3 regions of the Kocuria sp. ZOR0020 genome follow, and region 3 is predicted to be linked to each of the others. Evidence: riboswitches for the same ligand, from Rfam matches in the RefSeq annotation. Region 3 holds a riboswitch; each other region holds the start of a gene.
What was found. A riboswitch is a leader RNA that binds a small molecule or an ion and turns the genes downstream of it on or off. The one in region 3 is predicted to bind S-adenosylmethionine.
Positions count from the first base shown of each region.

Region 1: it holds a riboswitch for S-adenosylmethionine, as region 3 does, so the genes downstream of both, L979_RS03955 (AMP-binding protein) here and metE (5-methyltetrahydropteroyltriglutamate--homocysteine S-methyltransferase) in region 3, are expected to answer to the same signal.
Region 2: it holds a riboswitch for S-adenosylmethionine, as region 3 does, so the genes downstream of both, L979_RS02810 (O-acetylhomoserine aminocarboxypropyltransferase/cysteine synthase family protein) here and metE (5-methyltetrahydropteroyltriglutamate--homocysteine S-methyltransferase) in region 3, are expected to answer to the same signal.

Region 1 is NZ_JROX01000054.1:25,017-34,992, forward strand. Features, by position in the region: gene L979_RS03935 (ExeM/NucH family extracellular endonuclease) at 1-787, opposite strand, end outside; gene L979_RS03940 (5'-nucleotidase C-terminal domain-containing protein) at 803-3,385, opposite strand; gene L979_RS03945 (CoA-binding protein) at 3,654-4,157, opposite strand; partial or broken gene L979_RS03950 (O-acetylhomoserine aminocarboxypropyltransferase/cysteine synthase family protein) at 4,157-5,512, opposite strand; gene L979_RS03955 (AMP-binding protein) at 5,553-7,715, opposite strand; SAM riboswitch class I at 7,726-7,841, opposite strand; SAM riboswitch class IV at 7,940-8,054, shown strand; gene L979_RS03960 (LLM class flavin-dependent oxidoreductase) at 8,136-9,557, shown strand; gene L979_RS03965 (acyl-CoA thioesterase) at 9,681-9,976, opposite strand, start outside.
Region 2 is NZ_JROX01000043.1:1,346-11,321, reverse strand. Features, by position in the region: gene L979_RS02830 (glycosyltransferase family 1 protein) at 1-17, opposite strand, end outside; gene L979_RS02825 (NAD-dependent epimerase/dehydratase family protein) at 28-1,281, opposite strand; gene L979_RS02820 (hypothetical protein) at 1,407-1,841, opposite strand; gene L979_RS02815 (acyltransferase) at 2,255-3,547, shown strand; SAM riboswitch class IV at 3,582-3,691, shown strand; gene L979_RS02810 (O-acetylhomoserine aminocarboxypropyltransferase/cysteine synthase family protein) at 3,741-5,126, shown strand; gene L979_RS02805 (cystathionine gamma-synthase) at 5,123-6,304, shown strand; gene L979_RS14295 (DUF4870 domain-containing protein) at 6,391-7,395, shown strand; gene L979_RS02795 (methylated-DNA--[protein]-cysteine S-methyltransferase) at 7,442-8,056, shown strand; gene L979_RS02790 (GNAT family N-acetyltransferase) at 8,159-8,752, opposite strand; gene L979_RS02785 (3-hydroxyacyl-CoA dehydrogenase NAD-binding domain-containing protein) at 8,883-9,976, shown strand, end outside.
Region 3 is NZ_JROX01000160.1:817-9,868, forward strand. Features, by position in the region: gene L979_RS14690 (aromatic acid exporter family protein) at 1-545, opposite strand, end outside; gene L979_RS09935 (DUF3151 domain-containing protein) at 723-1,142, shown strand; gene metE (5-methyltetrahydropteroyltriglutamate--homocysteine S-methyltransferase) at 1,099-4,602, opposite strand; SAM riboswitch class I at 4,716-4,808, opposite strand; gene L979_RS09945 (adenylosuccinate synthase) at 5,027-6,313, shown strand; gene L979_RS09950 (amino acid permease) at 6,435-7,925, shown strand; gene L979_RS09955 (DUF202 domain-containing protein) at 7,965-8,279, opposite strand; gene L979_RS09960 (YidH family protein) at 8,288-8,710, opposite strand; gene L979_RS09965 (VOC family protein) at 8,901-9,052, opposite strand, start outside.

The sequences.
Region 1 (9,976 bases), on a different contig from region 3:
CCTGGATCTGTGCGATGCTCAGCAGCTCACCGGGCTGGGTGGTCGGCTCAGCAGTGGGTTCGGCACTCGGCTCCGACGACGGCGATGCCGTGGGGGAACCACTCGGTTCCGGAACTTGGGCGTCGTCAACACCTGATTGCGGTGTGACCTGGTCAGACAGCGTGAAATCCGCAGCGTTGTTGTCCGTGTCCACACCGTCGGTGCGGTTCAAGGACCGCGCATCCGCGTTGGAGGTGGGGGCAGGTGCCGCCGCAGTTTCAAAGGTGTTGGTGGTGCCGTATCCCAAAAGGTCCACCACGTCGTCGTTGCCGGTGACGGAGCCTGTGGGGAGGGTCAGGGCCGTTGCGGTCTCGGAGAGCACAAAGGTGCCACGGGTACCGGCCGGGTTCAACCGGTTCCCGGCGTCCAGGTCGGCCTGGGGCAGGGGCTGGCCCGTGGTGCCATTGGATCCGCCGGCCACCAAATAGTGTTCTCCGGGCTGGATGCTCCCGGAGAGGGCGACCAGGTTGTTGGAGGCAGCCGTGCCGGTGGCGGAACGGTACTGCAGGCTCCACCCCGTCAGGTCCACCGGTGAATCCGTGGGGTTGTAGAGCTCCACGAACTTGTGGGTGTAGGCGGCACTGGTGGATCCGCCGTTGACGTAGGCCTCGTTGATCACAACGTGGCCGTCCGTACCAGTTGCAGTGTCCTGCGGGGCTGCCACCACGGGGGTGGTGAAGGCCAGGGCGGCAGGGACGGCCATCAGGGTGGCTGCGGGCAGGGTCCAGTAGTGCTTGGAGTTGTTCACGGTGTTTCCTGCCTGTCAGTTTCCGATGGTCAGGTCGAACTGCTGGTCGAACCGGTGCAGGAATGCTGCGGTGGCGTCACGGTTGGTGGGGCTGAATGGACGGTAGGTGCCGTCCTCCCAGCCGGTGGAGAGCCCCGTCTGGGACATCCAAACCATGGCCTTGTAGTGCTGCATGTCCGCGTTGACGTCAACAAACGGAGAGGTTGCGGGCAGGTCAACTGCCGGTTCTCCGGCCATGCGGTAGAGGAAAGCAGCCATCGCGTCACGGGCGATCGGCTGTGTGGGGCGGAAGGTGCCGTCCGCCCAGCCCTGGACGATTCCTTCCTGCTGGGCCCACACGATGGCCTTGTAGTGCGCCTGACCCGGCGTCACATCCGTGAACGGGGAGTTCTCCGGAAGGGTCACCTCCGGTTCACCAGCCATGCGGTACAGGAAGGCAGCCATGGCATCCCGGTTGACGGGCTGCAGCGGGCGGAACTCGGCGGTCCCGGTGTCCTGGTTGACCCACCCGCGGGAGATTCCGTTCTGGGCCATCCACATGATGTGCTCGTAGTGCTGCATGCCTTCAGACACATCGGTGAAGGTCACGGTCTCCGATTCGGGGTCCACGGGAGTGGCCTGACCCAGGACGGAGTCGGTCAGTAGCATGGCCGTGCCTGCCGGTTCAACCGTCAGATAGGCCTGTTCGCCACCCAGGCGGGTGCGGTCAAAGGACACGGAAGCGGTGCCGCCGATCAGGCCATCCGCACCGCGGGTGGCCTCACCGCTGACCGGTGTCTCAGCAATCACCTCACCGTTGGCACCACCCTTGCGGATCTGCACTTGGCTGTTGGCCGGTGCACCCAAGGAGGTCATGTTGAGCTCCTTGAGGTCAAAACTCACCGTGTTGCCCTGGGTCTGAACGTTGGAGAGGTTCACCGCACGGCGGTCGAACTGCGGAGCCACCGGAGCCGAGGCAGAAGCCTCACCCAGGTAGTCGGAGAACACCTCACGGTCGATCCGGCCGGTGTCCGTGAAGTTGGTGCCTTCCGTGAAGGCGGTGAAGCCATCGCCACCATCCAGCAGGAAGGACACGGAAGCCACGGTGTAGGTGGCGGCCGGATCAATGGGCGCGCCATCCACCATGATGGAGGTGATGCGATCACCGGCGGGACGGGATTCGTCAAAGGTGTACTGCACGTTCTCCGAGAGCCCCAGGTGCAGGAACGCCCGCGATGCTCCGGCCGGCTGCCACTGCTGTTCCAGGACCTGTTTGAACTGGGCGCCCGTGAGATCGATGGTGTTCATGTTGTTGGCAAACGGCAACACGTTGTTGATCTCGGCCTCGGTGACCACGCCGTCGCGGTCGCCGTCGATGCTCTCGGCCGGGTTGTCCGCATAGTAGAACTCATTGCGGATGCCACCCGGGTTGATCAGGCCGATGTCCACTCCGTGGGAGTCGGCCAGCTCGTTGCGGAAGGCCTGGCCGATCAGATTGCCCAGGGCGGATTCGTTCTGGCGGTCATCGCGCACCACGGCTCCGGAGGAATTGGCGCCGAAAGCGGTGGTGATGTCCGCGGAGATCTCACCGGCGGGGGTGGAACCGATCTCATTGGCCACCGCCACGGCGGAGTCAACAATGGTGTTGACCTGGGCCACCCGTGGGTAGGCGGCCACCAGCTCGTCCTCGCTGCGTCCGGCCACAATCTGGGAGGTGGGTGTCAGGGTGCTGGTCAGGTCGATCGAGTCGGTGGTGGAATCGTAGGTGAAGGACACCTTGCCCACGTTCGCCCCGTAGGAACCGGTCTGCATGTACGCACGGTCGGGGGTGCCGTCGCCGTCGACGTCCTGGGTCAGGTTGTACTCCGCGTGGGAGTCCCCGCCAAAGATCACATCCACGTTGGGGGAGGTCTCCGTCCAGAACCGGTCGGTGGCGGCCTGGGCCTCCGTGGCGGAGCCGTCGTGATAGGCGGCCACAATCACATCAGCGGTGCCGTCCGCCTCCAGCTGATCGGCCACGGCGTTGACCTCTGCCACGGGGTCGGTGAACACCAGACCGGCGACGGCGGAGGGCGCCACCTTCTCCGGCGTGGCCTGCGTGACGGCCCCGATCACGGCAATGGTCACTCCGTCGCGCTCGAACAGGTCGTAAGCGCCGCTGCCGTCATGGCCCTCGCCTTCCATGAGCAAGGGGCCGTTGGCATCGCCCACGCGCACGTTGGCTGCCAGGTACGGGAAATCCGCGCGGTCCGTCACACGGCCGGTGAGGTCATCGCGGCCCTGGTCGAACTCGTGGTTGCCCACGGCAGAGACATCCAGGTCCAGGGCATTGAGCATGTCCAGGGTGGGGTTGTCCTGCTGGGAGGCGGAGGTGTACTCGGAGGCGCCGATGTTGTCGCCACCGGAGATCAACAAGGAGCTCTCCGTGCGCTCGGACTCAATGGCACCGGCGAACTGGACCGGTCGGGAGTCCAAGCGACCGTGGTAGTCGTTGAAGTACAGCAGGTCAATGGCGTTGGACGGTGTCTCATCTGCGTAGGCCGGGACCACAAAAGAGGTGGTGGTCAGGATTCCGGCCGCCAGGGCAGCGATGAACGACGGTGTGGTGCGACGGGACATGGGAGAGGTCCTTCGGTCAGTGGTGAGCTACGTGGTCACCGGTCACACATGCCCCGGTGTGGAGGCAGCGGGCAAGTTACCGGTTAGTTGGCCACATCACATCATGACCGAGTGAACCCCAGGTGACCAGAGGTTTTCCGGATACCCCTCAAGAACTTGGGAATGGAAAAGTGCCGCGAACCCAACGTTCGCGGCACTTTTCCGTTCCCAATTCACACGACGACGACGACGGCACCGGTGATGCCGGTCGGCCAGCTCATGCGTTTGCTCAGGCCAGGACCTGTCGCTTGGAGGAGATCACCCCGGTGTTGAAGCCGGCCAGGTGCAGGCCGCCGTGGAAGCGGGCATGTTCGATCTTCACGCACCGGTCCATGACCACGTTGAGCCCGGCGTCCTCGGCAATGGCAGCGGCTTCCTCGTTCCAGGAACCCAGCTGCAGCCAGAGGGTCTTGGCTCCGATCTCCACGGCTTCACGGGCGACTTCCGGGAGGTCGTCGTGCTTGCGGAACACATCCACCACATCCGGGACCTCCGGCAGATCCGCCAGTGAGGCGTAAACCGGTTGTCCCAGGACGTCCACTCCCTTGGCGGCCAGGATCGGGTTGACGAAGTAGACCCTGTAGGGGGAGGAGGACAGGAGGTAGGTGGAGACAAAGTAGGAGGCGCGGGCGGGCTTGTCTGACATGCCCACGATCGCCACGGACTGTGATCCGTGCAGGATGTTCAACCGTTCGGGGGCAGATGGCCCCACCCAAGTGCGTTCGCTGCTCATCACTTGCCTCCGTTCTGGGCAGGGGTGGTGGACGATGCGGTGCCGTCCCCGGTGAGCCCGGTGGCGGCTGTCAAGGCCTGGTCCAGATCCCACAAGATGTCCTCGGGATCTTCAAGGCCCACGGAAATGCGGATCAAGTCCTCACCCACGCCACCGGAGGCCAGCTGCTCCGCGGTCAACTGCTGGTGGGTGGTGGAGGCCGGGTGCAGCACCAGGGTCCGGGCATCCCCGATGTTGGCCAGGTGGGAGGCCAGTTGCAGGCTGCCGATGAACCGCGAACCCACCTCGCGTGCGCTCAAGGCGTCCGTGGCTGCCACACCGAAGGCGAAGACCGAGCCCACACCCTGCGGCAGGTACTTGGCGGCGCGCTCGTGATGCGGGTGGTCCGGCAGACCGGCGTAGTTCACGTAGGAGATGCGGGGATCCGTGTTGAGCCATTCGACCACCGAGCGGGCGTTGGCCACGTGGGCGTCCATGCGCTGCGGCAGGGTCTCCACGCCCTGCAGCAGGTTCCACGCGGACTGCGGGGCCAGGGCCGGTCCGATGTCACGCAGCTGCTCGGAACGCAGTTTGGTCAGGAACCCGTATTCGCCAAAGTTCCCCCACCAGCTCACACCGTTGTAGGAGGGGACGGGCTCGGTCATGGGCGGGAAGTTCCCGTTGCCCCAGTTGAACCGCCCGGATTCCACCACCACACCACCCAGGGTGGTGCCGTGCCCGCCCAGGAACTTGGTGGCGGAGTGGATCACGATGTCCGCGCCGTGCTCCAGCGGCCGGGACAGGTACGGGGTGTTCAGCGTGGCATCCACCACCAGCGGGATCCCGGCCTCATGGGCCACCGCCGCCAGGCCTTCCAGATCGGCGATCTCACCGGAGGGGTTGGCCACCAACTCGGTGTAAATCGCCTTGGTGGTCGGTGTGATGGCCGCGCGGTAGTCGGCCGGATCAGTACCGCGCACAAAGGTGGTTTCCACCCCAAAGCGCCGCAGGGTCACATCCAGCTGGGTGACCGTTCCACCGTAGAGCTGGGAGGAGGCCACCACATGGTCCCCGTACCCGCACAGCGCGGCGAACGTGATGAACTCGGCCGCCATGCCGGAGGAGGTGGCGACGGCGCCGATGCCGCCCTCCAGGGATGCAATCCGTTCCTCGAACGCCGCCACGGTGGGGTTGCCGATCCGGGAGTAGATGTTGCCGTACTTCTACAGAGCAAACAGGTTGGCGGCGTCGTCGGCGTCCTTGAACACGAATGAACTGGTCTGGTAGATCGGGACCGCCCGGGCGCCGTGTTCGGCATCCGGGGTTCCACCGGCGTGCAGGGCGCGTGTGCGAAACCCGAACTGGTGCTCAGCCATGCATTCCTCCTGTGGGATGGGTTGGTTGATTCTCTGATGTTCAGGATCGCCGAGCAGACATGACGTCCGCAATGGCATCCAGGGCTTCTTCGTTCTGCAGTGAGGAGCGATCACCCAGGGGCTGGTTGTGGTAGAGCTGGGCCAACAAGCGCCGGGTGATCTTGCCGGAGCGGGTCTTGGGCAGATCGGGGACCGCAATGACCTCGCGCGGTTTGGCGATCGGTCCGATTTCCCGGGTCACGTGGGCGCACAGCTCATCGTGCAGTTGGGTCGCGGACACCTCGGCACCGGCGGGCGTCAACACCACACAGGCCAGGACGGCGTGCCCGGTCAACGGATCCTCAACGGGGGTGGTTCCGGCCTCCACCACCAACGGGTGGGTGACCAGCGCCGATTCGATCTCGATGGTGGACAGCCGGTGCCCGGAGACGTTGATGACGTCATCCACGCGTCCCAGGATGTAGAGATCGTCGTCGTCATCCAGTCGGGCGCCGTCGCCTGCCAGGAACCATCCGCGCTCGCCGTACTGCTGCCAGTAGGAGCTCAGGTAGCGCTGCGGATCTCCCCACACGGTGCGGGCCATGGACGGGCCGATCTTGTCCACCACGGCCAACCCCTGGTGGCCCGTTTCCACCGGCTCACCGGATTCATCCAGCACCCGCACGGGGACCCCCGGAATGGCACGTGTGGCACACCCCGGCTTGGGGGAGGTGCCCGGGGTACCCGCCGCAAAGGTGCCCGGCGGGGCGAATTGCGGATAGTGCGGGCGCGGGGAGGCCACGCAGGACCCCGTCTCCGACTGCCACCAGGTGTCCACGAACGGCACCTGGTCTCGCCCGATCTGGGACCTCAGCCACCGCCACGCCTCCGGGTTGATGGACTCACCCACGGAGCCCAGCAGCCGGACGGAGGAGAAGTTGTAGATCTGCGGGATCCCGTGCGGGAAAGCCCCCATCAGGGAGCGGATCAGCGTGGGAGCCGTGTAGTAGTTGGTCACCCCGTAGCGCTCGATCACCTCAAAATGACGGCCCGGATGCGGGGTGTTGGGGGTGCCCTCGTAAATCACCTCGGAGACCCCGTTGACCAGCGGCCCGTAGATCTCGTAGGTGTGCGCGGTGACCCAGGCCAGGTCAGCCGTGCACCAGTGGACGGTGGAATCCACCTTGGCTGGGTCGTTGACCGTGGAGAGTTCATCGGGGCGCAGGGCGCCGTCGTCGTCGAGCGTGTCCGGGAGGAGGTCGAAGAGCAGGGCGTGCGTGTAGGCGGTCTGCACCAGGTATCCGCCCATGGTGTGCACCAGGCCATTGGGGCGGCCGGTGGTTCCGGAGGTGTAAATGATGAACAGCGGGGTTTCGGCGTCAAAGAATTCCGGGGTGTGGACGGTGGGGGCGTCCTTGATGAGGTCGTGCCACCACACGTCCCGCCCGGGGGTCCAGGGGACCTCGAGTTCGTCGTTGGAGCGGGCGCCGCGGGTCCCCGCTGCCAGTTGCTTGTTGCCGGGCCGGCAGGTTCGCCGAACAACGACGACGTGCTCGATCTGGTTGTCCCCGCTGTATGCCTCATCGGCGTTGACCTTGACGGGGACCACCTTGCCTCGGCGGTTCTGGCCGTCGGTGGTGACCAGGACCTTGGCGCCGGTGTCCTCCACGCGGAACTTCAAGGCTTCCGCGGAGAACCCGCCGAAGACCAGTGAGTGGATGGCGCCGATGCGCGCGCAGGCCAACGTCATGATCACGGTCTCCGGGATCACGGGCAGGTAGATTACCACGCGGTCGCCCTTGACCACACCCAAATCGGTCAAGGCGTGAGAGGCGCGGGCCACCTCCCGTTGCAGGTCAGCGTAGGTGTAGACCAACCTGTCGCCGGGCTCGCCCTCAAAGTACAGGGCCACGTGGTCCCCGCGGCCGGCCTCCACATGACGATCCACGCAGTTGTGGGCCACGTTGAGCTTGCCGCCTTCAAACCAGGCGATTTCAGGGACCGAGTAGGTGGGGTTGCCGTCCTGGTCCTCACCGATCACCTGTGGTTTCTCGAAGCGGTGGGTGGTGTGCCACGGTTCTGCCCAGTCCAGGCGGGATGCCTGGGCGGCCCAGAAGTCAATCCGGGCATCATCAGAGATCAACGCCGGATTGGGCGTGGGGTTCGCCGGATCGGAGAACGACTGTTCGCTCTGGTTGGTGGCGGCGGGCAAGCTCGAAGACATCAGCAATCACACTCCATCGGTCCTGGCATTAGCACCGAGTGCAGGCACCGCGGGTTGTGACGGTGCTGGCTGCAGGGTTGCTGCGGCGTCGACGAGCCAGGTCTCTTGAGCCGCTCTGGATGGGAACCACAGTCATTGAACTCTGAGTCCGGGGACCGGAGCAAATCAGTTCAGCGCCGAGTTCGCGCGGCACCTGCGTCGTCGTTATGCTGTTGAACCAGAACGATCATGAGTTCCGGCGCGTAGCCCTGGCTGGCCGGACGGCAACCCTCTCCCGTAGCGGGGTGCCCCAGGTGAGGATCGGGCCGCACGCAATACCGCGTGTGGCAAGTACGGCGTACCCAAGCGCTGGACCCGCAGGATGGTCACCGCAGGTGGCGCACGGGGCGTGGGTCTGAGCAGACTCCTAGGAGACCTCGCCTGAGCAAGCGGATTTCCCTCAACGCATTCGACATGACCTGTGTGGGCCACCAGAGCTTTGGCCTGTGGCGTCACCCGCGCTCGCGGGCCACCGAGTACAACACGATCGAGTACTGGACGGACCTGGCCAAGACCCTGGAGCGCGGCAAGTTCGATGCCCTGTTCCTGGCGGACGTGGTGGGGATCTATGACGTCTACAAGAACTCCGCGGCACCATCCATTGCCGACGGCGCACAGGTTCCGGTCAACGATCCCTTCATGCAGATCTCCGCCATGGCGGCAGTGACCAAGAGCTTGGGCTTCGGCGTGACCAGCGCTGTGACGTACGAGCAGCCCTACACGCTGGCCCGTAAGTACGCCACGCTGGACCACCTGACCCGCGGGCGTGTGGGCTTCAACGTGGTGACCTCCTACCTGGCATCGGCCGCCGAGAACCAGGGGCTGCCGCACCAGATCGAACACGATCTACGTTACGAGATCGCCGATGAGTTCCTGGACGTCTGCTACAAGCTCTGGGAAGGATCCTGGGAGGACGGTGCTGTGGTCAAGGACCTGGAGCGCGGTCTGTACGCAGATCCCAACCTGGTCCACCCCATCCAGCATTACGGCAAGCACTTCACCGTGCCCGGAGCCGCCCTGACCGAGCCCAGCCCGCAGCGCACTCCACTGATTTTCCAGGCCGGCGCTTCCTCCCGCGGCCAGGCCTTTGCCGGCAAGCACGCGGAGGCCGCCTTCATCACCGCCCTGCGCCCGGATCTGACCCGATACATGACGGATCGTTTCCGGGACAAGGTGGAGGACGCCGGCCGTGACCGGGACGACCTGAAGATTTACGCCATGCTCTCCGTCGTCGTGGATGAGACCGACGCCGAGGCCGAGGCCAAGTACCGCGACTATCTGCAGTACGTGAACCTGGAGTCCTCCCAGGCGATCATCGGCGGCTGGTCCGGGGTGGACCTGTCCCAGTTCGACGAGGACGAGGTGCTCAAGTACGTCCAGACCGAGTCCATCCAGTCCTTCCTGGCGCCCTTCACCATGCAGGACAAGTCCCGCGAGTGGACCCGGCGGGACATCGCCGCTCACTGCGCGATCGGCGGCATGGGTTCGGTGCTGGTGGGCTCCCCGGAGACCGTGGCGGATCAGCTGGAGACCTGGATCGACGACGGCGGCCTGGACGGCATCAACCTGGCGTACCACGTCTCCCCGGGCTCGTTCGAGGACTTCGTGGACTACGTGGTGCCTGAGCTGCAGAAGCGTGGGCGCTACCGGACCGAGTACGAGGGCTCCACCTTGCGGGAGAACCTCTACGGTGCCGGTCAGTCCAAGGTGCTGGACACCCACCCGGCGGCCAAGTACCGCGGCGCGTTCGTGGATGCACCCACCACGGCCAACACCCCGGCACGGGACCTGGCCCAGGCCTGACTCTTTCCCCTCCCGCTCCGCCGCGTAGGAGTCACCCACTTCTCCGCCGAGTAGGCCGTTTGATCGCTGCTGACTACGTCAGGGGCGATCAAACGGCCTACTCGGCGGGTGGGGATGAGGGGCTCAATCCTCCAGCATGTGGTTCGGCAGGCGGTTGCCCGGGGCGCGGCCGCGGATCTCCAACATGTCCCGGGCCAGCTGCCACAGGCGCTTGTCCTCATCCGTGACAGGTTCCCAGGCGGGGATGGGGATGGAGGTGCCTTCGTCGTCGCGAGCCACCATGACGGTGATGCAATTGGTGGTCACCGCCAGCTCCTGCCCCTTGGGATCCCCGGAGCGGACCTCCACCCAGATGTGCATGCCCTTGTTGCCGGTGTAAACCAGGCGGGCGTCCACCTCCACCATGTCCCCGATGTGCA
Region 2 (9,976 bases), on a different contig from region 3:
TAGAGCGCGATCCTCACGTCAGCGGCTTCAGTTCCCGGCTGCGGTGCTGGAAGCGGAGCCGGCCTCTGCGCCGTCGTGGTCGGCCCCGGTCAACGACGCCGGGATGCCCGCGTGGGTGCGCCGGTTCCACAGGGAGGTGGCCGGGATCTTGGCCAGATCCGCGCGGTGTGCGTAGCGCCGGGCGGTCTCCTCCACTTCCAACAACAGGCCCTCGGACAGGGTGGTGGGCTCCAGGCCCAGGTCCAGGAAGGTGTCATTGGTGACGTGGAGATCGTTCTCCGCGGATTCCTGACGTGGGTTGGGCACCATCTCCACAGTGGCCCCGGAGATACGGCCCACGAGTTCGGCAAGGTCGCGGACCCGGTGCGTTTCCGTCATCTGGTTCAAGATCATCACACGATCACCCACGGCAGGCGGGTTGTTCAACGCGATCTCCACGCAGCGGACCATGTCCTGCACGTGGATGAAAGCACGGGTCTGGCCGCCGGTTCCGTGCACGGTCAGGGGGTACCCCACGGCAGCTTGCATGAGGAACCGGTTGAGCACGGTGCCGTAGTCGCCGTCGTAGTCGAAGCGGTTGATCAGTCGCTCGTCCCTGAGGGTCTCTGCGGTGTTGGTGCCCCAAATGATGCCCTGGTGGAGGTCCGTGATCCGCACGCGGTCGTTCTTGGCGTAGAAGGCGAACAGCAGCTGATCCAAGGACTTTGTCATGTGGTAGATCGACCCCGGGTTGGTGGGGTACAGAATCTGGGTCTCAATGTTCTGCTGACCCTCGTGGGGGATCTCCACATCCAGGTAGCCCTCCGGGATCTTCATCCCGGCCGTGCCGTATCCGTAGACGCCCATGGTGCCCAGGTGGACCACGTGGACGTCCCGGTCTGCTTCCACGATCGCTGCCAGCAGGTTGTGTGTGGCGTTGACGTTGTTGTCCACCGTGTAGCGCTTGGTCCGCGCGTTCTTCATGGAATACGGTGCCGCGCGCTGTTCGGCAAAGTGGACCACGGCGTCGGGGCCTTGGTCTTGGAGAAATGCCAACAGGTCGTCGCAGTCCTGGGCCACATCCAGATCTACGTGGGTGATGGTGCGTCCGGACAGTTCCTGCCACGCGTTGAGTCGTTCATCCAGCGGGCGGATCGGAGTCAGGGACTGCGCACCGAGTTCGTCGTCGATCCGGCGGCGGGACAGGTTGTCCACGATCGTGATTTCGTGGCCCTGGTTGGACAGGTGCAGGGCCGCAGGCCAGCCGCAGAATCCGTCGCCACCCAGGATTGCGATCTTCACTTGGTCTCCGTTTCAGCCGGCCGGTCACCCGCAGGTGCGAGTGGAGGTCACGCAGCAGCGTAGGCAGGTGGTGCCAGGCTTCTGCTGTGCCAATTCTGGCAGACAGCTGACTGTTGGCGGCGGTTTCAGGCGGAGGCGGCCACGCGGTGGCGGGCGCGCCGCAGCAGCTCGGGGATCTCACGAACTTGCCGTGATTCCCCAGGACCCACGTAGACGGTGGGCAGTTGCTCAACTTCCGTGGGGCTCAGCTCGTGGGTTGCCGGTTCCCAACCGCGCGGGAACTCATGGTGGTTGAAGGCACCACATTTTTGGCAGAAGTACTTCACGGTCCCGCCGGGCACGGATTCAGCGGCGCTGGAGCGCAATGCGCTGATCATGTCCCGGAATTTCTTGATACCGGTGCTGCGTGCAGGGGCGGAGGTGGCGGTTGCCGTGGGCACGATCGCCATGAACTTGAGGTAATAGTCCGTGGTGCACTGTTGGCACTCAGGTGCCCGCAGGTCACTGCTGCTCGAGTTCGGCGAGCCAAGCCGAGCCGTGCGCTGTGAGGAGGTTGGCATCTTCTCAACTCCATGGGGGTGGGTGTTGCGTGTGGGCGTTCGTGGGTGACCGGTCCGGATGGGCGGTGGTGAAGGCACCCATTCAGGTGCCGGGCACAGGGGTGTGTCGACGCCGTTGTGGAACGCAACCCACCTCAAGACTAGGCCACCGCAATGGCCTCCGTACAGGGCTGTTGCAAGGTGAATTACCCCACATGTGGACATGACAACTACTTTTGAGTAACGAGACGGTGACAAGCTCATATGCCGTTGGTTGTGTCTGGCGGTCTGACGGAATGGCACCCCTGGTGCGGGTTGGCGTCCGGGCTATTTCCAGCACGTCACATGGGGGTTGCGTGGGGTCTCGGGTGACCGTGTTTGACAGACTTCTCAGGTCACCGCCCGGAGTGCATCCGATCAGAGGGGAACAGGACATGGCCGGATCCGTGGATCCACGGCTTGCCGGCCGAGACCTGGCGGTGGATGCCGCCCGTGTGGCGGCTCTGGCCTTTGTGGTGTGTGCCCACATTTTGCTGGTCACCTTGGTGACTGATCCCGCAACGGGTGGGGTCTCCAACGTCATGGTGCCTACGCTCTACCCCTGGTTCTGGTGGGTGACGTGTTTGGTGCAGATCATGCCGCTGTTTTTTGTGGTGGGAGGTTATGCATCCGCGGTGTCCTGGAATCGGGCCCGCAGCACCCACCACGGACGCGATTCCACGTCACCTGCAGGCTGGGTCCGAGCCCGATTGCTGAAGCTTGCCCAACCGGCGGCCGCCCTGTGGGTGTTTCTGGCCCTTGCCTACGGTGCGGCGCGCGTTGTGGGCGCGCCGTCGGACTACGTCAACGCAGCACTTCCCGGCATCGGCATGCACCTGTGGTTCCTGGGTGCCTATGGGCTGTGCATGGCTGCAGTTCCTCTGACGACGGCGGCCCACCGGCGTCGTCCGTACCTGAGCCTGGGGGTGTTGTTGGCGGCGGTGGTCATGGTGGAACTGATTCGGGTCGGTACCGGTCAGCCCTGGTGGGGTCTGTTGGGGCTGGGCCCTGTCTGGGTGGCCATTCACCAACTGGGGTATTTGCGTGCTGACGGAACTTTTGGGCGGTGTCCACCCTGGCTCCTGGTGGTCATGGCTGCGGCCGGATACCTGGGACTTGCGGTGTTGACGTCCATGCCTGCGTGGTCCCGGGACATGCTGACCAATCTCAACCCACCCACCATGGCCCTGTTCCTGCTGGGGCTCAGCCAAGCGTGCCTGCTGCAGTTGCTCACCCCGCTCTTGGATCGGCTGATGCGTCACAAGCCCATTCAGACCGTGGCGTGGGTGATCGGGTCCCGGCCGGTCACCCTCTACCTGTGGCACCTGCCGGTGATCGTGTGTGTCATGGCCGTGTGGTGGCTTGTGGGTGGGCCGGAACCTGCCGTGGACAGCGCTGCGTGGTGGTTGTGGCGTGTGCCGTTGGCCGCGATCTGTTGGGTGGCCGTTCTGGCGGTGGTGCCTCTGGCGGGTTCGGTGGAGGCCAGATCCTCGGTTGACTCCCGTTCTCCGGTGACTTGGCTGCCAGTTCTGATCGCGCTGGTGCTGGTGGTGGTGCCCGCCGTTCTGGAAATTCGTTTCCTGTTCACACCGTGGTTGGTTCTGGGTGGTGCCGTGGCTCATGTGGTGGCAGTGGGACTGTTACGTCGTGTTCGCCCGCCTGCCCGCCGTCATGGTTCTCCGTGTTGACCAGGGGACCTTGTGGTGGGTTAAACTGATCGAGCTTCACGAGATGCGTTCGCCAAGCTCCGACTTGAGCGCACACCAACCCCATGTTCACGGGTGGTTCGGATGACGAAGTGGCCTGCTACGCCCGCAGCGCACGAACATTCCCGTGGGTAACTGTGCAGGTCAAGAACACTGCACCACGGAGTTCCTACGCATGACTCTCTCCCCATCGGCTGACATCAACGGTTCGTCGTCCTTGGCCACCCGCCAGATTCACGCTGGCCGTGCAGGGGCGGCTGATGCCCCCACCCAGGCCACTCTGCCCGTCCCGATCTATCAGTCATCGGCCTTCGAGTTCCCCGACCACGCATCTGCGGCGGCAATGTTTGCCCAGACCCAACCGGGCTTCACCTATTCCAGGACTGGTAACCCCACGGTGGCGGTGCTGGAAACTCGGGTGGCCGATCTGGAGGGCGGTCTGGCTGGTTTGGCGTTGGGCTCCGGGCAGTCCGCCGTGGCCGCAGCACTTCTGGCCCTGGTCAGCACCGGCCCGGGCAAACACCTGGTGGTTTCGGAAAAAATCTACGGTGGTACCGTTGATCTGCTGGGGGACACCTTGGCTGATCTGGGAGTCACCGTCACCTACGTGGATCCCGCGGACTCAGCGCAGTGGGCCCAGGCCCTCACACCGCAGACCCGTGGGTTCTTCCTGGAGTCCATTGGCAACCCGCTGTCCACACTGGCGGACCTGGATGCGATTGCCCAGATCGCCCATGACAACGGCATCCCGGTGGTGGTGGACAACACCCTGGCCACGCCGGTGCTCTACCGCCCGTTCGAGCACGGCGCAGACATTGTGGTGCACTCGGCCACCAAGTTCCTGGGTGGCCACGGAACAGCACTGGCTGGAGTGATCGTGGACTCGGGACGCTTCGACTGGGAGCGGGAACCCGAGCGGTGGCCACAATTCACCCAGGCCCGTGAACGTTTCGGTCATGTGAGCCTGGTGGACAAGTGCCGCGGCGGATCACCGTTCCTTCACCTGTGCCGCGCCAAGTTCGTTCATGACCTGGGGCTCACACTCTCTCCGTTCAACGCCTCCCAGATCATTCAGGGCCTGGAAACCTTGGATCTCAGGGTCCGTCGGCACACGGATTCGGCAACGCAGATCGCGCGGTTCCTGGCCTGTCACCCCGCCGTCCGCACTGTTCACCACCCTGCCGTGGAGGGCTCGGCCAATCAGGAGATCGCTCAGCGGGACTACCCGCAGGGCACCGGTTCCGTGTTCGCCTTTGAACTGAACTGCGCCCGGGACTGTGTCCCGGCATTCGTGGATTCGCTGCGCCTGTTCAAACTGGTGGCCAACATCGGGGACGTGCGCTCGCTGATTGCGCATCCGGCGGCCATGACCCACTGCCGGCTGAACGAGGAACAGCGCCTGGCCGGTGGCATCACCTGGGAAACCCTGCGACTGTCCGTGGGTCTGGAGTCCGTGCATGACTTGATTGCGGATCTGCAGTCCTCCCTGGATGAACTGTTGCGCACCGGTGATGCCGCCCGGATCCGGCAAGCCCAGGGTGCACAGGAGGTCTCCGCATGAGTGGCTTCACCACACTGGCCGTGCACGCCGGCCAGGAGCCGGACCGCCTGACCGGAGCGGTTATCCCTCCGATCTACCAGACCTCCACCTTTGTGCAGGACGGCATCAACGTCCTGCGTGACGGCCATGAGTACTCCCGGGGTTCCAACCCCACACGCAACGGATTCGAACAGCAGTTGTGCGCACTGGAGAAGGGGGCCAGCGGTTTTGCCTTCGCCTCCGGGATTGCAGCAGAGGACGCCTTGTTGCGGGCCGTGTTGCGCCCCGGGGATCACGTGGTCCTGGGTGCCGATGGTTACGGCGGGACCAACCGCCTGGTCAGCAGGGTCCTGGCGCCGTGGCAGGTGCAGCACACCGCGGTTGACGTCACTGATCTTGATGCCGTGCGTGGTGCCGTCACGGCCCGAACTCGTCTGGTGTGGGTGGAAACCCCCACCAATCCGCTGCTCGGTATCGCGGATCTGGCGGGCCTGGCTGAACTGGCCCACGAATACGGCGCATTGCTGGTGGTGGACAACACCTTTGCATCGCCGTACCTGCAGCGTCCCCTGGAGTTCGGCGCGGACGCCGCGGTGCATTCCACCACCAAGTACGTGGGCGGCCATTCGGACGTGTTGGGTGGCGCGGTGGTGGTGGCGGATCGGGAGTGGCATGTTGAGGCGGTCAACGGTTTCTCCCCGGGTTCCACCCTTGCGGAGTTGGCGGCCTTTCAACAGTTCGCGGCCGGTGCCGTTGCCGGACCGCAGGACACGTATCTGGCAGCGCGCGGGCTCAAAACTCTGGCATTGCGCATGGAGCGTCACCAGCACAATGCCGGTCAGATCGCTCAGTGGTTGACTCAGCGGCCGGAAGTTTCTCAGGTCTTCTATCCGGGTCTGCCTGATCATCCTGGTCATGAGCTGGCCGCCCGGCAGATGGACGGCTTTGGCGGGATGATCTCCTTCCGACTGCGCGCGGGGGAGGCTGCGGCCCGGCGGTTCGCGGAATCCACCCAGATGTACAAGCTCTCCGTGTCCCTCGGTGGGGTCGAGTCCCTGATTTGCTGGCCGTCCCAGATGACCCACGGGTGTGTGGCAGGTACGGAGAACGCTGTCCCCACTGACCTGGTGCGGCTTTCCGTCGGGATCGAGGACGTGGAAGATCACCTGGAGGATCTGGAGCTGGCCTTCACATCCTGACCTCAGCGGTACTTGGCTCTAGGCTGGGAGGGGAAAGAGCCGGGTGCCTCACCCGGCACCCTCTCAAGTTTCAGGAGTTGCTCATCATGAGCACTGACGACACCACACCCAGCGCCCCGCAGTTCAACTCGAACGACGACGCCGCGCCCCACCCCGCCGACTCACATCCCGCCCAGGCGGGGCAGACCGCCGGCGGGGAGCGCCACGGTTCGCACAGCACATCTGCTGCGAATCAGGCGGAGGCCCCGCAGGCCCCACAGTCCGCCCAATCCGCACAGTCCGCCCAGACCCCAGGTGCTCAGCATCCCCAGGACGGTGGCCCGGGCCAGGCCCAGTACGGTGGCGCGGATCAGGCTCAGTACGGCGGCCCGGATCAACCGCACAGCGGTGCACAGGGCCAAGCGCAGTACGGTGCTGCCAGTCAGCCGCAGTACGGTACACAGAACCAGAACCCGTACGGGGCCCAGGGCCAGGATCAGCACGGCGCCCAGGGCCAAGGCACGTACGGAGTCCCGGGGCAGCCGCAGCACGGGGCTCCAAGCCAAGGCCAGTACGCAGCCCCTGGACAGTCGCAGCACGGAGCCCCTGGTCAAGCCCAGTACGGCGCACCTGCCTACGGTTCCGGCAACGGCCAGGGCCACCAGACTGGATCACAGGGCCAGCAGCAGGGGTACCAGCAGACCCAGCAGCAGGGTTACCAGTCCGGCCCGTATCAGTTCAGTGGCATGCAGCCCCAGGACGCGCGGCTGTGGGCCACCTTGACCCATCTGGCGGCACCGGCGCTCTACCTGCTCTCGGCAGGGTTCGCCGGGTTCGTGGCCCCGTTGATCCTCTGGCTGGTGTTCAAGGAGAAGGACCCGCTGGTTCGTCAGGCGGGTGCTGGCTCCTTCAACTTCAACTTTGCTCTCATGCTCATCAGCATCGCTGCCTGGGTCCTGGGCATTGTGACCTTGGGGTTGCTGCTGCCGTTGACCGGTCTGGTGCTCACCATTGTGTTCATTGTTCAGGTGGTGTTCGGCATCTTGGGTGCCATGGCGGCCAACAAGGGAGAGGCCTACAAGTATCCCTTTGAGGTCGGCATCCTGAAGTGACATGAGGTGGCCCTGCCCGGCTCTGTTTCGTGCCACCATGTCAACCATGGAGAGCACCAGCACCGCCGGGCAGGGCTCTTTTGTGCCCCAGAACTCAGCAGAACCGCAGTCGCAGGCCCTGGCTGCGTCGTCGCCGGTGGCCGCATGCCACCGTGTGTTCACCACCGTGTTGGGGGAGATGGTGGTGGCAGTCGGCGACTTTGACGGCCATCCGGCCCTGACCGGAGTCTGGTTCAAGGACCAAAAGCATTTCCCTGACGCTGAGACCCTGGGCCACGACGACGACGGCGCCAACTCACTTTTGCAACAAGCCCAGGAACAGATCCTGGAATGGTTGGCCGGTGACCGGCAGGAGTTCGATCTGCCCCTGGCTCTCGGTTCCAAGCCGCAGGGTCTGCGCCCCAGGGTATGGCAGGCATTGCTTCAGATCCCTCATGGCACCACCACCACCTATGGTGAGCTGGCTGCCCAAATGGGTGGAAAAGGCATGGCCCAGGCGGTCGGTCAGGCTGTTGGGCGTAATCCATGGAGCATTGTGGTGCCGTGCCACCGGGTTGTCAGCTCCACCGGCGCCCTGACCGGGTACGCCGGTGGGCTCGAGCGCAAGCGTTGGTTGCTGACCGCAGAGGGCTCCCTCCCGCAGGAGCCCGAGTTGTTCTGAGAACTGCACGGCGTTTCTACCCACCAGATCGTTCTCGACCGCCGCGCTGCCGGCCCATGAACCTGGTGGCGATGCTCCTCAGCGGAAAATCCGCAGTGAAAATCAGGCGGGATCTGAGATCGCTTCCGCTGCCTCATCACCCAGTAGTTCGTGGGCCAGGATTGCGTAGATGTACTCGTCACGCCATTCACCGAGCTGCCAGTGCGATTCCTTCAACACAGCCTCCCGGCGCATGCCCAGGGTCTCGCACACCTTGGCCGAACTGACGTTCAAGGCATCCAGGCGGGCAAACACCCGGTGGGCACCCAAGCGTTCGAACACGGCTCGGATGGCACCGGTGGCGGCTTCTTTGGCGAATCCCTGACCGGTGTGGGCGGGGTTGACCACCCAACCCATCTCGATCTGCTTGGATTCGGCATCCACCAAGGTCAACACAATTTCCCCGTACAGCTCACCGTTGCCGTCCTTGGGCGAGAAGGCGTAGCGCACGGAGTCGCCGTCACCCACAAAGGCACGTGGCCCGCGGTGCTCGGCAATCACTCGGTAGGAGTGCTCCCAGGTGCGCGGACCACGCCAGGCGTGCTGGGCGTAGTCCTCGCGGGACTGATAGGAGTGCATTTCTTCCAGGTCGGCTTCCGTGAATCTCCGGAAGTACAGACGCTCGGTTTCCAAGGGCAGCAAGTCCTTCACAACCATCAGCCTACGTGCCATGCCCGGGGCCGCGCTGCCCGTCGTCGATCACCGGTGACGTGTGTGATGTCACAAAAGTTAGTGATACCGTCGGACTCACTTAGTTAGGCGCCGCATTCACAGGAGACCGACCACGATGCCCCAACCCGCCACCCACGCACAGTTCCCCGCGGCAGTGTCCGTTGCCGTTGAGCAGGTCACCCTCCCGGGCAGGGACGCCCCAACGGCCGTGGTGCGTTTGGACTCGACCCAACCGGGCGGTCTCATCATCTGGAGTTCAGCGGCGCTGGCGGATCTGCAGGCTGCACTGGCGGGAATCGACCAGTCCGCTGTGGAAGCCGTCGTGGTGGTGGGCAACGCGCGATCTTTCGGGGCCGGCGCCAACCTTGAGGAGATTCGGCACGCACAGGAGAGCGGGGACGCAGAGGCTTTCATCGCCGCCGGGTACCACGCCTTTGGAGTACTGGCAGAGCTCACCGTGCCCACGTTCTCCGTGATCACAGGACAGGCCCTGGGCGGGGGTCTTGAACTCGCACTGCACACGGACCACCGGATCGGCAATGCGGCCGGCGGGCCACTGGGGCTGCCGGAATGTCGCCTGGGATTCTTCCCAGGATGGGGCGGCGTCCACCTCCTGCCTCACCTGATAGGCCCCGAGGCCGCCATCAACATGGTCACCTTCGACTCCCTCAAGGGCCGGTTCGTCAAGCCCGCCCAAGCACTTGAACTCGGACTCCTGGACGTTGTGCTGGATGCCTCACCCAAACAGGAGGGTTGGGAGGATGCCTGGCAGCGGGCCGTCGTCGAAATCCTCAACGACGACGACGCCCAAGACAGTGGGGTCGGTGCGCTGAGTGCAGATGAGCTGGCCGCGTGGCAGAAGGCAATCGAGAGTGCGCGCACCAAAGCCCACAAGATCTGGCGGGGTGCCGCACCGGCGCCGTTGGCGGCACTGGATCTGATGGAGGCTGCCGCAACACAAACTCGACTGGAGAACGGACAGGCGGCCATCGCCTCCTTCAATGATCTGGTCACTGGTGAGATCGCTCGTGCCAGCTTGCGGACGTTCCGGCTGGTGGACTCACGCTCCCGCAAGACTCCGGACCGTCCGGAGGCCCCGGGGCGAGGGGTCCGCAAGGTGGCCGTGGTGGGTGCAGGACTGATGGCCCGTCAGCTGGCGGCACTGTTCGCGCAATCCCTGAAGGTCCCCGTGGTCTTGACGGACATTGA
Region 3 (9,052 bases):
GAACGGATGTCCACGGGAGGGGCAATCAGCAGGTGCACGATCAACCCGATCACAGCCCCCGTGGTCATCTGCACCAGGTATCCCACCGAGTAGGAATCAGCGTTCGGGCCGCCGATCACCAACACGAACAGTGCGGTCATGGGGATGTAATCCGCACCCACCCCCAGTTTGCGTACGCCCGCCAGGATGGTGCCCAGAACAATCACGATGAACAACGTGATGACGGTGTTCAAATCCGTCAGCAGAACAATCAGCGCCAGGGCCATGCCCAGGGCCAGACCCAGAATGGTCTGCATGCCCGTGCGCAGAGAACCCAACAACGTGGGATACATGACGGAGAGCGCACCCAGCGGCGCATAGAACGGGTACTGCGCCACAACGCCGGGCATGTGCGGAGCAACAATCCACGCAATGGTGCAGGCCGTGGCGGCTTTCAACGCCAGCAGCATGCGGGGAGGGGTCATTGCACCCTGGTGCCAGGGGCGGACCAGGGAATCGTCGTCGTCGGTGGGGGCCTGCGCCGACGAACGGCTGAGAATACGCACGGAACTCCTTGCCTCGCAGCGATGTGCGTGGGTCAGCGTATTAGGTGCGCTCGGTGCGCGTCGATGGGTCCGTAGGCCCCAATTTTTGCCCCCATTGGTGATCTTGGTCTCACCACCTCCGGGGACGACGACGCCGCTAGGCTGGGAGGAAATCACCACCTGCGGAAAGGGAAGAACATGAGCCAGATCGGCAAGAACCTGCTGGGAGAACCCGGCCCCACCCTGTTGGAGGGGAACCAGGAAATGGCCGGCCGAATCGAGGCTGGTGACGAGGCCGAGGACCTGGCGCGTTCCTTCCCCAAGGAGCAGCTGCCGTGGGCAGTCCTGGCGGAAGAAGCTCTGGCTGACGGGCGGACCCTGGAGGGTTACGCCTACGCCCGGGTGGGTTACCACCGTGGGCTGGATGCCCTGCGTGGCCACGGATGGAAGGGCCACGGCCCGGTTCCGTTCTCCCACGAACCGAACCGTGGCTTCCTCCGTGCTCTCTCAGCGCTGGGTCAGGCGGCCGCCGCCATCGGTGAGTTGGACGAGGCCGAACGCATCCAGAAGTTCCTCAACGACTCTGACCCTGAGGCAGCCCAGGAACTCCAGCGCTGAGGTGCTCCTGGTGGCCGGCCTCCGCCGCAATCCGTTCCCGGACGCGGCCGGTGGCCTCCACCAGGTTGGCCAAGGACTGCTTGGTCTGTGCGTAGTTGCGGGTTTTCAGCCCGCAGTCCGGGTTGACCCACAGGTGATCGGCGTCCACATGGTCCAGGGCGCTGGTCAGCAGGGTTTCGATCTCGTTCGTGGACGGCACCCTGGGTGAGTGGATGTCCCACACTCCCGGGCCGAGCCCGCGGGAGAAACCCACGGATCGAACATCGGCCAGAACCTCCATGCGGGACCGTGCAGCCTCAATGCTGGTGACGTCAGCGTTCAACGCGTTCACGCCCTGGATCACCTCCCCAAACTCCGAGTAGCACAGGTGCGTGTGGATCTGAGTCCCCTCCCTCACCGCAGAGGTGGCCCGCCGGAAAGCGTTCACAGCCCAATCCAGGTAGCCCGGCCGATCAGCACCACGCAGTGGAAGCAGTTCCCGCAGTGCCGGTTCATCCACCTGGATGATCCCGATCCCGGCGGCTTCCAGATCCAACACCTCATCCCGAAGGGCCAGTGCCACTTGATCCGCGGTTTGGGCCAAAGGCTGGTCCTCCCGGACAAAGGACCAGGCCAGGATGGTGACCGGACCGGTGAGCATGCCCTTGACGGGGCGGTCGGTCAGAGACTGCGCATAGGAAATCCACGGCACGGTGAAGGCCTCCCCCCGCACGCCGGGGCCGGTGCGGGAGACGTCCCCCCAGAGGATCGACGGACGGGTGGCACGTGACCCGTAGGACTGCACCCACCCGTTGCGGGTGACCGCAAAGCCGTCAAAGTTCTCCGCAAAGTACTGAACCATGTCATTGCGCTCGGCTTCCCCGTGCACCAGCACGTCCAGGCCCAACTCTTCCTGCAGTGAGATCACCTGGGCGATCTCATCCTGCAAGAACTGGTGATAGCGCTCGCGGTTGATGGTGCCCGCCCGGAACGCCTCCCGAGCCTTGCGAACCGCAGCCGTTTGCGGAAAAGACCCGATGGTGGTGGTGGGCAGCAGCGGCAGGCCCCCTTCACCGAACAGCGTCCGAGCCTGAGCTTCCCGCCGGATCTGGGCATCGGCCCGCACGGTGTCTGCGGGTTTCTGGGCGCGCAGCCGCTCACGCACTGCTGCATCATGCACACCAGGAGCTTCTTGGCGTGTGGCCAGAGCCCGTGCTGAGGTCTGCAATTCCTGGGTGATGGCTTCACGGCCCTGGGCCAGTCCGCGTGCAAGCGTTGCCACCTCATGGGTCTTCTCATCCGCGAATGCCAACCAAGACCGCAGCGTGGGATCCAGATGGTCTTCACCGTCCAGGGTGTGTGGCACGTGGATCAGGGAGGTGGAGGTTGCCACGGACACTCGGGCACCGGCCTGGCGCAGGGCTTCCAATTGTGTGAGGGTTGCTTCCAGGTCCGTGCGCCACACATTGCGTCCGTTGACCACTCCGGCCACCAGCACGGGGGAACCCGGTTGCGTGAACAGATCGAGTTGCTGGTCCTTGAGCTCCCCACGCACCAGGTCCACGTGAACGGCCTCAACCCCGGAATGCGCAATCGGTGAGAGCAGCGGGCCCGCATCCCCGTACGGGGTGGTCACCAGAATCTTGGGGCGCTCGGTCAACCCCGCCAGGTAGGTGGTGGCCCGAGTGATGGCCACCTGCAGGTCTTGTTGGGTCAGGTGCGCAAAATCTGCGACGACGGCCGGTTCCTCGATCTGGACCCACTGCGCCCCCGCGTTCTTGAGCTGGACCAAGATCTGGGCGTAGACGGGCAGAAGGTCCTCCAGTCGATCCAAAGGCCTGCACGGGGTGGCGCTGATGCCGTCGTCCTTGGCCAAGGCAAGGAAGGTCACAGGGCCCACGATGCTGGGGCGCACGGTGGTGCCCTGCTCGGCCGCGAGTTGCACTGCGGACACCAGCTCGTGAGGAGCTGCGCTGAACGTGGTCTGCGGACCGATCTCCGGGACCAGGTAGTGGTAGTTGGTGTCAAACCACTTGGTCATCTCCAGGGGCTGCCGTGCGTCGTCGCCGCGGGCAAGGATGAAGGAACCGCGGCGAGTCACTGAGCCCTTGGCAGGCCCCGCGTCTGAGCGGAGGTCGGAAAAGCGCTCAGGGACGGCCCCCACGGCCACCAACGTGTCCAGGACGTGATCGTAGAGGGCAAAACTGGCGGGAACCGCAGAGGGTTCGTCCACGCCCAACTCCTGGATGCGCGCCACAGCGCTGGCGACCACACCCCGGGCTGCACCTTCCAGGGCCTGGTCTGAGAGCTTTTGCGCCCAGTAGGACTCCAGCGCGCGCTTGAGTTCACGATTGGGGCCCAGGCGGGGGTATCCCAGGACAGTGGCGGACGGGAAGGCGGCGGAATTGTTCTCCTGAGCGCTGTGCTGAGTGTTCACGGTGGTCTCCTGATGGGTGGTGAGGTGGATGGATTGGGTTCGAATTGAGGTGTGCTGTTGCTGAAACCTGCCGTTCGGCACGGGCAACGGGGCAGTCATGTCGTCAGCCGGTGGTGGCACCGGCCGGGGGAGATCCAAGCGCTCCAGAACATCCAGAGCTGCCTGGTGTTCGTTGAACGTGTAGAGGTGCAGACCAGGGGCGCCGGCATCCAAGGCTGCGCGGGCGGTGAGCACCGCGTTGTCCACGCCGATCCGGTGCCGCTGAGCATCCGAATCCGCTGTTTCCAGGGCATGGGCCAGAGCGGGGTCGGGCTCCAGGCCGGCCAGTTGGCACACCTTCAGATAGCGGCGCAGATTGGTCACGGGGAGGATGCCCGGCACCACGGGAAGCTCAACGCCGGCGCGGCGTGCCCCGTGGAGAAAGAGGGCGTAGTCATCCGGTTGCCGGTACACCTGCGTGATCGCAAAGTCCGCACCGGCCCGTTGCTTGGACAGCAGGACCTCCAGGTCCTGGTGAACGCTCACCGATTCGGGATGTTTGATCGGGTAGGCGGCAACACCCACGGAGACACGTCCGGCGCACAACACCGCCGCCCGGTCCGCCTCCACCTGGCGGACCAGATCCACCAGGTGCCGGGCGTAGGGAAGTTCGTCCTCGGCAGGCTCTGGGGTCTGCGCGGGGCGGTCGCCCCGCAGAGCCAGGATGCCGCGAACACCCACGTCCAGCAGTTCATGCAGCAGCTCGGTCAGCTGCGCCTCCGTGGATCCTGTGCTCAACACGTGTGCCAGGGGCTTGAAGGGTGTGGCGTGGACCAGGTGATTGAGCAGGGACAGTGCCCGGCGTCGTCGTTGCCCGTCCGTGCCCGCGGTCACGGACACGTAATCGGGGGCTGTGGGTTCCAACTGCGCCAATGTGGCCAACAGTGATTCCCTGCTGGCTTCACTCCGGGGCGGAAACAATTCGTAGGACAGTGCGGGGGTGGACTGCGCCGCCGCTGCTGACGGTTGACCTACTGGCCGTGGGATGTGGTGGGGGTGTGGCACCGCGCGGGTCTCCTTCTAGTGAACCCCGACAGAGGGTGCACGGGACCTACGGCCCGCCTGTCGCGCCTTCAACGGCTAAGGACGACGGTCCGGGGACCACGGAACACGGTTCAGCTCCATCGGTCCTGGCGGGAGCACCGTTCCTGAAAACAGGATGGTTGCTGCGGCGTCGACGAGCCAGGTCTCTCAGCCGCTCTGGATAGATAGCCAAATCAGTATAAGCCGATCGCCAAGGTTTCCGCAAGGACTCTGCCGTGAGGTATTTCCTCTTGTGACGCGCACTGTCACGGTGGGCCGTGGGCTGGGTGGTTCGGAATGCTGTCCCAGAACTCACCTCCCGGGTGTGGCAGTCGGCGCGCTAGACTCGGGCAGTACACGACCGCAGACCGGTGCCATCCGCGCCGAACTCAGGAGCGCATCAGATATGCCAGCGATCTCGATCGTCGGAGCCCAGTGGGGCGATGAAGGCAAGGGCAAGGCCACAGACATCTTGGGTGGCCGTGTTGATTTTGTGGTCAAACCCAATGGTGGCAACAACGCAGGTCACACGGTGGTTGTTGGCAGTGCGAAGTTCGAGCTCAAGCTCCTTCCCGCCGGTATCCTCTCCGAGCAGGCCACCCCTGTGATCGGCAACGGCGTGGTGGTCAACCCGCAGGCGTTGTTCGAGGAGATCGACGGCCTTGAAGCCCGCGGGGCGGACACCTCCAAGCTGCGCATCTCCGCCAACGCACACCTGGTGGCCCCGTACCACCAGACCATGGACCAGGTCACCGAACGGTTCCTGGGCAAGCGGGCCATTGGCACCACCGGGCGGGGCATCGGCCCGGCCTACATGGACAAGGTGGGCCGCCTGGGCATCCGGGTGCAGGACGTGCTGGATGAATCCATCCTGACCCAGAAGATCGAGGGCGCCCTGCGGCAGAAGAACGAGCTCCTGGTCAAGCTCTACAACCGCCGCGCGATCGACACCCAGGAAGTGGTGGACTACTTCATGGGCTACGCGGATCGCCTGGCCCCCATGATCGTGGACTCCACCCGGCTGCTCAACGACGGCCTGGATGCAGGCAAGACCGTTCTGCTGGAAGGCGGTCAGGCCACGTTCCTGGACGTGGACCACGGCACCTACCCCTTTGTGACCTCCTCCAACCCGTCCACCGGCGGGGCTTGTGTGGGGGCTGGCATCGGCCCCACCCGGATGACCCGCTCCATCGGCATCATCAAGGCCTACACCACCCGCGTGGGTGCCGGTCCGTTCCCCACCGAGTTGTTCGACGACTGGGGTGAGCGCCTGCGCACCGTGGGTGGCGAGTTCGGCGTGAACACCGGCCGTCCGCGGCGCACCGGGTGGTACGACGCCGTCATGGCCCGCCACGCCTCACGGATCAACGGCTTCACGGACTACTTCCTGACCAAGCTGGATGTTCTGACCGGCATTGAGTCCATCCCGGTGTGCGTGGCCTATGAGGTGGACGGTGTGCGCCATGACGAAATGCCCATGACCCAGACCGAGTTCCATCACGCCAAGCCGATCTTTGAGAACTTTGCGGGGTGGACCGAGGACATCTCGGGTGCCCGTTCCATCGAGGACCTTCCGGCCAACGCCCAGACCTATGTGCGCGAACTGGAAGCCATGTCCGGCACCCGGATCTCCGCAATCGGCGTCGGGCCGGACCGTGAGCACACCATTGAGGTGCGCGACCTCATCGACTGACAAGTCCGCCAACGTTTGACAGGCAAATGACCGTTTCGGGGCAACCGAGGCGGTCATTTGCCTGTCAAACGGAGTACGCTTCGGCTGAAATCCACGCACTTCCCTGACCGATAGGCGCGCCATGTCCGTGAACTCCTCTCCAGAACTGGAGACCCAACCTGAGGGTGAGGGACTGCGGCGCAGTCTGCACACCCGCCACATGACCATGATCGCCATGGGTGGCGCCATCGGCACCGGGTTGTTCGTTGCCTCCGGCAACTCCATCAACACGGCGGGCCCGGGTGGCGCGCTGGTGGCCTACATCGCCATCGGACTGATGGTGTACCTGCTGATGATGTCCTTGGGCGAGATGTCCGCCTGGCGGCCCACCGCAGGTTCCTTCGGAGATCACGCGGGACGCTACGTGTCGCCGTCGTTCGGGTTTGCGATCGGCTGGAACTACTGGTTCAACTGGGCCATCACCCTGGCCGCGGAGCTGGTGGCTGCAGCCCTGGTGATGCGCTACTGGTTCCCGGACGTCCCGGCGTGGATCTGGTCTGCGGGATTCCTGATCATCGTGTTCAGCCTCAACGCCCTGTCCACCCGCGCCTACGGTGAGGGCGAGTTCTGGTTGGCGGCCATCAAGGTGACGGCCGTGATCGTGTTCCTGGTCCTGGGCGTGCTGATGATCTTTGGCATCCTGGGCGGGGAAAGCCCCGGATTCGCCAACTGGACCACCGGGGATGCTCCCTTCGTGGGCGGTCCCATCACCATCCTGGCGATCTTCATGGTGGCCGGATTCTCCTTCCAGGGCACTGAGCTGGTGGGTGTTGCCGCAGGTGAGGCCAAGGACCCGGAAACCACCGTGCCCAAGGCCATCCGCACCGTGTTCTTCCGCATCCTGCTGTTCTACGTGGGTGCCATCACCGTGATCGGCTTCCTGCTGCCCTACACCCACCCCAACCTGTTGGCCTCCGGGGAGACGGAAGTGGCCATGTCCCCGTTCACCCTGGTGCTGCAGAACGCCGGTGTGGCTTTTGCCGCCTCCGTGATGAACGCCGTGATCCTGACCGCCATCCTCTCCGCCGGCAACTCCGGGCTCTACGCGTCCACCCGCATGATCTGGTCCCTGGCCATGGAGGGCAAGGCCCCCAAGTTCCTGCGCAAGCTCAACAAGCGTGGTGTGCCGATCTACGCGTTGATCGCCACCTCATCCTTTGGCCTGTTGGCCTTCCTGACCACGTTCATCGGTGAGGGTGCCGCCTACACCTGGCTGATCAATGCCTCGGCTCTGGCCGGATTCATTGTGTGGGCCGGTATTGCCTGGACCCACTACAACTTCCGCAAGGCGTTCAAGGCTCAGGGGCGTTCCATCTCCGAACTGCCGTTCCGCGCCAAGTTCTTCCCGGTCGGGCCGATCATCGCCTTGGCCATGTGCCTGCTGGTGATCGTGGGCCAGAGCTACGAGGCCTTCATCAACGGCACCGTCACGCCCATGTCCTTGCTCTCCTCCTACGTCGGGCTGCCGCTGTTCCTGGCCTTCTGGATCGGGCACAAGGTGATCACCAAGTCCCACCGTGTGGATCCCGCCCATGCTGATCTGTCCCGCAATCAGATGGATGTGACGCGCTGAGAGGTGCATTGGGGTTCGTCGTCGTGAACCCGCTGCGGCTCACAGGCTGATGACCACCAGGCCCGCCGCGCCCAGGAGCACCACGGATGCTGACAGGGCCACGGCGGGTCCTGCATTTGGTTCTGCCGAATTCCGGCCGATCGCCCGGGAGTACGCCGTGTGGCGGGTGCGTTGCGTGGCGCCGATGGCCAGGGCCACGGCGATCGCCGCGCCGAACAGCACCACGACGACGACGCCGTGCTCGCCGGCCCAGCGGAGAAAGAACGCCGCCACGATCACGTAGGCCATGAGCGTCCGGGACCAGGCCAACGTGGTGCGCTCGGGCTGCAGCCCGGGATCCACCGGCTCGTGCATGCGGGCTCTCATCGGAAGATCAGAACGCCCAGCATGACTCCGGTGGCCATCGCCGCGCCGGACGCCAGAACGGGTGCGAGCCAGGGCAGCGGCAGCGGGAGGGACCGGCGCATGGCCCGTTCGATCCGGATCCACCGTACGGTGGCCCCGGCGGCGATCACCATGCTGACCAGCAGCAGGGTGGTCGCCAGCCCGGTGCGCACGACCATGGGGAACACGTCACCGGCGAATGCCTCCAAGGCCACACCGCCGGCCAGGAAAGCCAGGGCTGTGCGGATCCACGCCAGAAATGTGCGTTCATTGGCCAGCGTGAACCTGGCATCCGGTTCGATGCCGCCGCCCAACACCCGCGCAGAGAGACCTGTGCGCTGGGCGAGGTGTTGCGGTGGGGTGCGTTCTGAGTGCTCAGGCTCGTGCGGAGAATCGGCCATGCTCTTGATGCTAGATCCCCTGGGCTGGAGACCTTGGGGGTGGGCACCTTGGTGTCGTCGGGTGGTCAATCTGCCGGCTCATGGAATTGGGCGGTCGACTTCCTGGCCCATCAGCGCTGACGGGCCAGGAAATCGACCACCCAAACGTAAGGACCGAGCGAATCGAGCTCTCAACAGGTTGAGTGAGCCATCACTGCCCGGAGATGTTCACGCTCCAGCGGATGCTGAACTTGTCCACCAGGTCTCCGTACTCATCGCCCCACATCTGCTCCTCCAGAGGTGTGGTCACCGTGCCACCCTCCGACAGGGCGGTGAAGTAGCCACGGAGGGCGGCGGCGTCGT